Regions from separate parts of the Shewanella carassii genome, predicted to be linked through region 1. Evidence: predicted binding sites of a transcription regulator. Region 1 holds the regulator's gene; the other holds the start of a gene.
The links. Region 1 encodes ArgR, which controls arginine synthesis, uptake and breakdown. Its sites were predicted from a motif close to ANTGAATANNTATTCANT; they were not measured.
Positions count from the first base shown of each region.

Region 2: the regulator ArgR is predicted to act here: its motif matches at 1,496-1,513, upstream of argA (amino-acid N-acetyltransferase).

Region 1 is NZ_AP024618.1:3,367,699-3,371,117, reverse strand. It holds gene ggt (gamma-glutamyltransferase) at 1-71, shown strand, start outside; gene K5621_RS15290 (Dyp-type peroxidase) at 170-1,105, shown strand; gene argR (transcriptional regulator ArgR) at 1,165-1,635, opposite strand; gene mdh (malate dehydrogenase) at 1,921-2,856, shown strand; gene K5621_RS15275 (DUF4124 domain-containing protein) at 2,934-3,377, opposite strand.
Region 2 is NZ_AP024618.1:366,624-370,042, forward strand. It holds gene radC (RadC family protein) at 1-569, shown strand, start outside; gene rpmB (50S ribosomal protein L28) at 692-928, shown strand; gene rpmG (50S ribosomal protein L33) at 935-1,108, shown strand; gene argA (amino-acid N-acetyltransferase) at 1,586-2,905, shown strand; gene K5621_RS01760 (PH domain-containing protein) at 3,021-3,419, shown strand, end outside.

The DNA.
Region 1 (3,419 bases):
TCAATGTTGAAAGCGGCGTTTATCGGGGAGCGTCCGAGTCCCGTAAAGACGGGCAGGCATCAGGTTATTGAAAGCAATCGGCAAAAACGTGCGTGAGCTAATTCAAATTAACGCTCAAGTTGCGGATAATAAGGCCGAAGATGAATTAATCTGAAAGGGTAGATTGCAAATGGATACACAGGTTATGCCACGGGAACAACTGGGAATCTGCGCTGAGGGAAATCTGCACAGCGTTTATCTGATGTTCAATGCCAACGAAGGCGGGGAGTCACAACTGCGTCCTTGCCTGGCCAATGTCGCCCAGTATTTGTATGAGCTGGCAGATCAGTATGCCGATAGTGCCTTTAATGCCTTTGTGGCGATTGGTGCCAACTTTTGGGATCACCTCTATCCGGGAAGCAGACCGGCTGAACTCAGGCCATTCCCTGCTATGGAGTCGGGTAACCGGGATGCGCCTGCGATAGAGTTCGATATTTTTATTCACCTGCGTTGTGATCGCCTGGATATTCTTCATCTGGTAGCCAATGAGGTCAACGAAATGCTGGAAGGGTTGGCTGAACTGGAAGAGGAGGAGCGCGGGTTCCGCTTTATGGACAGCCGCGATCTGACCGGTTTTGTCGATGGCACAGAAAACCCCAAGGGCAGAGGCCGTCAAGCTGTGGCCCTGGTAGGTGATGAAGACGATGCATTTCGCGGCGGTAGCTACATTCATGTACAGAAATATGTCCATAATCTGAGTAAGTGGCACAGACTGCCGCAGAAAAAGCAGGAAGACATCATAGGCCGCACCAAGCAGGACAACATAGAGTACGCCTCGGAAGACAAACCGCTGACGGCACATATCAAGCGGGTAAATCTCAAGTATGACAATGGTGAGTCGATGGAGATCCTGCGTCAGAGCATGCCCTATGGTTCTGTAAAACAGCAGGGTTTGATGTTTATTTCCACCTGTAAGACACCAAGCCATTTCGAAAAGATGCTTCACAGTATGGTTTTCGGTGACGGAGAAGGACACCATGATCACCTGATGCACTTTACTCAGGCGGTAACTGGTTCCTCTTTCTTTGCCCCATCTCTGGATTTCATGATCCAGTTTGATGATTAATAGCGCGATAACGAAAAAAACGCCCCTCAATGAGGGCGTTTTTTTATGGCATTTTCAACTCAGTCTGTGTAATTGAACAGCGACTTCACTGTTTCCAGGGTTTCATCAATGGTCTTGATGCTGGAAGGGCAGATAAAGATAGTATCATCACCGGCGATAGTGCCCAGAATACCTTCTGGCTTGCCGATGGAGTCCAACAGCCTGGCAATTAACTGCGCCGCGCCCGGGCTGGTACGCACCACTATCATGGCTTGGTTATGATCCACATCCAATACCAGATTCTTCAGCGGGCTGCCGGCAGTAGGTACCCCTAGTTCAGCCGGTAAGCAGTAGACCATCTCCTGCTTGGCGTTACGGGTGCGCACGGCACCGAACTTGCTCAGCATGCGCGAGACTTTGGACTGGTTGATATTGGCAAAGCCTTCGGCTTGCAGTGCATTGACTATTTCACTCTGGGAGCCGAAGCGCTCCTCTTTAAGCAGAGCCTTGAAGGTTCTGATTAGCTCATCCTGATTTTTGCTTGCTTGCATCATCTTCTTCTGTCGTTATTCAGAAAATCCCGGCCATTCTGCATATCAAACGGATAAGTGTCAACAAATACCCAAGATGCCTGCATAAAAATGCAATGCAGGTCATTGGGTGGGTAAAAGAAGCCTCAGTGGGCAGTAGAAAATGCTGAAGTTAATTCAGCTTTTGATGAAACAGAGTCATATGACTAAGGGATAATTGCTATTTTTGTGACGATCCTTTAATGTTGCGCCATTACAGAATTAGATCTATGTCACACATAATTCCGAGAATTGACGGAGATAACTATGAAAGTTGCTGTACTTGGTGCTGCTGGTGGTATCGGCCAGGCTCTTGCCCTTCTGTTGAAAACCCAATTGCCTGCCGGCTCTCAGCTGTCACTCTATGATATCGCCCCCGTAACGCCTGGGGTTGCCGTGGATCTGAGTCATATCCCGACAGCAGTTGAAGTTAAAGGTTTTGCCGGTGAAGACCCAACGCCTGCACTGGAAGGTGCCGATGTGGTGCTGATCTCTGCCGGTGTTGCCCGTAAGCCGGGCATGGATCGTTCTGATCTGTTCAATATCAATGCCGGTATCGTCCGTAACCTGATTGAAAAAGTGGCCGCGACTTGTCCCAAGGCGCTGATCGGTATCATCACTAACCCAGTGAACACCACTGTGGCCATTGCTGCTGAAGTACTGAAAAAAGCCGGTGTTTACGACAAGAACCGTCTGTTCGGTGTGACGACTCTTGATGTCATCCGCTCTGAAACCTTTATCGCCGAAGCCAAAGGGCTGAACGTTGCCGATGTTAAAGTCAATGTGATTGGCGGCCACAGCGGTGTGACCATTCTGCCTCTATTGTCTCAGGTTGAAGGTGTCAGCTTCTCTGATGAAGAAGTTGCTGCCCTGACCAAGCGTATTCAAAACGCCGGCACTGAAGTGGTGGAAGCCAAAGCCGGTGGCGGCAGCGCAACTCTGTCCATGGGCCAGGCCGCTTTCCGTTTCGGTCTGTCGCTGATCCGCGGCCTGCAGGGTGAAGCCAATGTGATCGAGTGCGCCTATGTAGACGGTGGCAGTGAACACGCTGAATTTTTTGCCCAGCCAGTGGTACTCGGCAAAAATGGTATCGAAAAGGTTCTGCCATATGGTGAACTGAGCGCATTTGAAACCAACGCCCGTGATGCCATGCTGGATACCTTGAAAGCGGATATCAAACTGGGTGTAGACTTCGTTAAGTAAGTCGACTCCGGGAATAACAAGGAGCGCTTCGGCGCTCCTTTTTGCTACTAGAACCTATTCTACTCTGGCCTTGCTGGCTAGTTTCTTTGGCAAAACAGCCGAATTCTTGCCTGCTGCTCCTTTATCTGCGCCTGCCGTTCTTCTTCTGTCATCTTAATCATTTCACCGGAGGTCTCATCTTTACGTTGTAGTCTGGTGTGGGTATTGAGTACATCCAATTGGAATTTGGCCTTATCACAAATAGCCTGAGCCTGGGCAGCATCTTTCTCCTTGATCAATTTGGCCTGTTTCTCAGACTCAGTTTCCTGTACAACGTCATCTTTTCGCTGCGGCGCGACCGTGCCGATTCTGGCGGGTTGCAGATTTTGGCTGTCCAATTCGGTAGCCTGTTGTTGTGGCGGCGGCTCTTGGCTGTAGTGGGTAACGCCATTTTCATCGACCCAAGTATAGATGGGGGTTGCCGAGGCAGCGTTGGCTCCGAGTAATGCCAGCAGAGCCATAAATAGGCTGATCCTTATCATTGTCTGTTTCCGTTTCTGCAGGGTGAGCTTGTCTGAGCAAGT
Region 2 (3,419 bases), 1.5 Mb from region 1:
GCCTGGCGGGACAGAGTGCGGTCGAATTGGCCAGAGATTTGCTCGCGGCATTCGGCTCACTGCGGCAACTTTTGGTGGCACCGCTGAATCAAGTTGCCCGAATTCCGGGAATGGGACCGGTGAAATATACCCAATTGCAGGCCGCCGCCGAACTTTCGAGGCGAATTTCCCGGGAAAAGCTGCAAAGAGGGCCGGTTTTGACAAATCCGGATTTGACTCGCGACTATTTAATGAGACAATTAGCAGACCGTGCCACCGAGGTGTTTGCGATTCTGTTGCTGGACAGCCAGCACCGAGTAATCCAATTCGTGGAATTATTCCATGGCACCCTGGACTCTGCATCCGTCTATCCGCGAGAGGTGGTTAGACTGGTGCTGGAAAAACAGGCCGCGGCGGTCATAGTTTGCCATAATCACCCGTCCGGCGTGGCTGAGCCCAGCCAGGCTGACAGGCGAATTACTGAGCGGTTGAAATGTGCGCTCGCAACCATAGATGTTTCACTTCTGGATCATATGGTTGTAGGGGATTGCGAGATAGTTTCCTTCGCAGAACGCGGATGGATAGTTTGATCCATCGCTTGATCTTTCCTCAGTTATCCTGTATAACATGCGCCCTCTTTGTGCCTCGGGCGACGGCCATACGAGGCACATTAATGCTCGAGCGTTAAAATTGTTTTTTGGAGAAGATTGACATGTCAAGAGTATGCCAAGTTACTGGCAAGCGACCAATGGTTGGTAACAACCGTTCGCACGCAAAAAACGCAACTCGTCGTCGTTTTTTACCTAACCTGCAGAACCACCGTTTCTGGTTAGAAGACGAAAAGCGTTTCGTACAATTGCGCGTTTCTACCAAGGGTATGCGCATTATCGACAAGAAAGGTATCGAAGTCGTTGTTGCTGAACTTCGTGCCCGTGGCGAGAAGGTGTAATAGAAAATGGCTAAAGCTAAAGGCAATCGTGAGAAGATCAAGCTGGTTTCAAGCGCCAAGACTGGTCACTTCTACACTACCGACAAGAACAAGCGTAACATGCCTGAGAAAATGGAGATCAAAAAGTTTGATCCCGTAGTTCGTCAGCACGTTATCTACAAAGAAGCCAAAATCAAGTAATCCACTTGGTATTTGAATTCTTGGAAAGCCCCTCTCGCAGGGGCTTTTTTTTGATTTGAATTTAGCCGCCGCGGCCGTAGTCGAGCCGGTTTGGCTCTCGTTGCCCTTAAGCTTATCTCCTTTGTCACCAAGCTGCCTCTATCACCTTCAATCCACTTTAGTCCTGAGTTATTCCGCGTAAGGATCCGGCTGTTGGCCTTCTGCGGTTCAGGTGGATTCATACTTTCTAAACAGATCCCTGCTATACCTTTCTATGCAATCACTTGAACCGCAGCGGCGAATATTTACTCGGTTTGAGTCTCAGGGGGGTGATGCTGGATATGGCTTACCCTTCATGTGAATAGTTAGAGATTTAAAATAATTATTTGTGCAAATAAATTCTTTTTAAGTGAATTTAAATGCATTACTATGTTATCCGTGCCACGGGGGTGGCATTCATTTTATGTCGGCTTTAACGAGTGTGAGGTAAATCCCAAGGTGCGTACCACAGAATTGGTTGATGGTTTTCGTCATTCTGCTCCCTATGTCAATGCTCACAGGGGCAAGACATTTGTTGTGATGTTGGGGGGCGAGGCGTTGGCTCAGCCTAAGTTTCGCTCCATCATCAATGATGTTGCTCTGCTGCATAGCCTGGGGATCAAGGTGGTATTGGTCTATGGCGCCCGGCCACAGATAGACGAAGCCTTGGCTAACAATCAGATTGAGCCTGCCTACCATCAAGGCGTGCGGATCACCGATGAAACCACTCTCAAGGTCATTAAGCAGGTAGCCGGTTCTTTGCAGTTTGATATTACTGCCAGGTTGTCCATGAGCCTGTCGAACACGCCGATGCAGGGCGCACAGATCAACGTGGTCAGTGGTAACTTTGTCATCGCCCAGCCTTTGGGGGTCGACAATGGTATTGACTATTGCCTCTCCGGCAAGGTGCGCCGTATCGATGTTCAGGGACTCAAACGGCAGATGGAAAACAACTGCATCATCCTGATGGGGCCGATAGCGGCTTCGGTCACCGGCGAGAGTTTTAACCTCACCGCCGAAGAAGTGGCGACTCAGGTGGCTATCAAACTCAAGGCCGACAAGATGATCGGCTTCAGCTCCCAGAATGGTATTTTGGATCGCAACGGTGATGTGATTGCCGAGCTGATGCCCAACGATGCCCAGAAAATTCTCGATAAATTGGCCGGCCAGGGTGAAGGCTGTGTCGGCACCATGGCATTTCTCAAGGCCAGTATTGATGCCTGTCGCAGCGGTGTGCCCCGTTGCCATCTGGTCAGCTATCTGGAAGATGGTGCCCTGTTGCAGGAACTCTTCTCCCGTGAGGGCATAGGTACCCAGATAGTCACAGAGAGTGCCGAGCGTTTGCGGCGTGCATCCATTGCCGATATTGGCGGCATACTCAACCTGATCCGCCCGCTGGAAGAGCAGGGGATCCTGGTGCGTCGCTCCCGCGAGCAACTGGAGATAGAAATAGAGCAGTTTATGCTGATTGAGCGTGATGGCCTGGTGATAGGCTGCGCGGCGCTCTATCCCTTTGAAGAGGACAACGCCGGCGAGTTTGCCTGTCTGGTGGTGCATCCTGACTATCGCGATGCCGATCGCGGTAGCCTGCTGTTGCAAAACATCATAGGCCAGGCCAAGGTGCGTGGTTATTCCAGACTGTTTGCGCTGACGACCCGCAGCATTCACTGGTTCCTGGAACACGGCTTTGAGCTGGTGGAGGTAGATGCTTTGCCGAGTAAGAAGAAGCAGCTCTATAACTACCAGCGTCGCTCCAAAATTTTGGCGCTTGATCTGTAAAAACCGGCCCCGCTCAGCGGGGCTCTTTGTAAGCAGGCGTATTCCATTTGTTGACATATTATGTCTTTGGCTCCTAAGCTAAGCCCACTTATGCCTATCCATTAAGGAGCGAGAGATGAACAGTGGAAGTTACGAGTTGGCGCCATTGACCGGCGTCGCCAGTGGCAGCTTTATCGCCTTGATACTGATGTTGGCGGCCATCTTGCTGCTGATCCGCATTCGGAAGATGCCGACAACGGCCAAGAGCGCCGCCTCGGGTTTACTGTTGGTAACACTGGCGGGATCTGTGTGGGTATTTTGGCAGGCGCAGGCATCCAAGGTGGAATTGACGGCTCAAAGCCTGGTGGTCGAGGTGCCATTCTACGGCCAGAGCCTGGCTCCAGAGCATCTGCGTATCTCAGAGGCGAAAGTGATTAATCTCGGCGATGCCAGCGGCCCCAGGCTTGGCATGCGTACCCAGGGCATAGGCCTACCCGGTTACACCCTGGGGTGGTATCGGCTCAATGATGGCAGC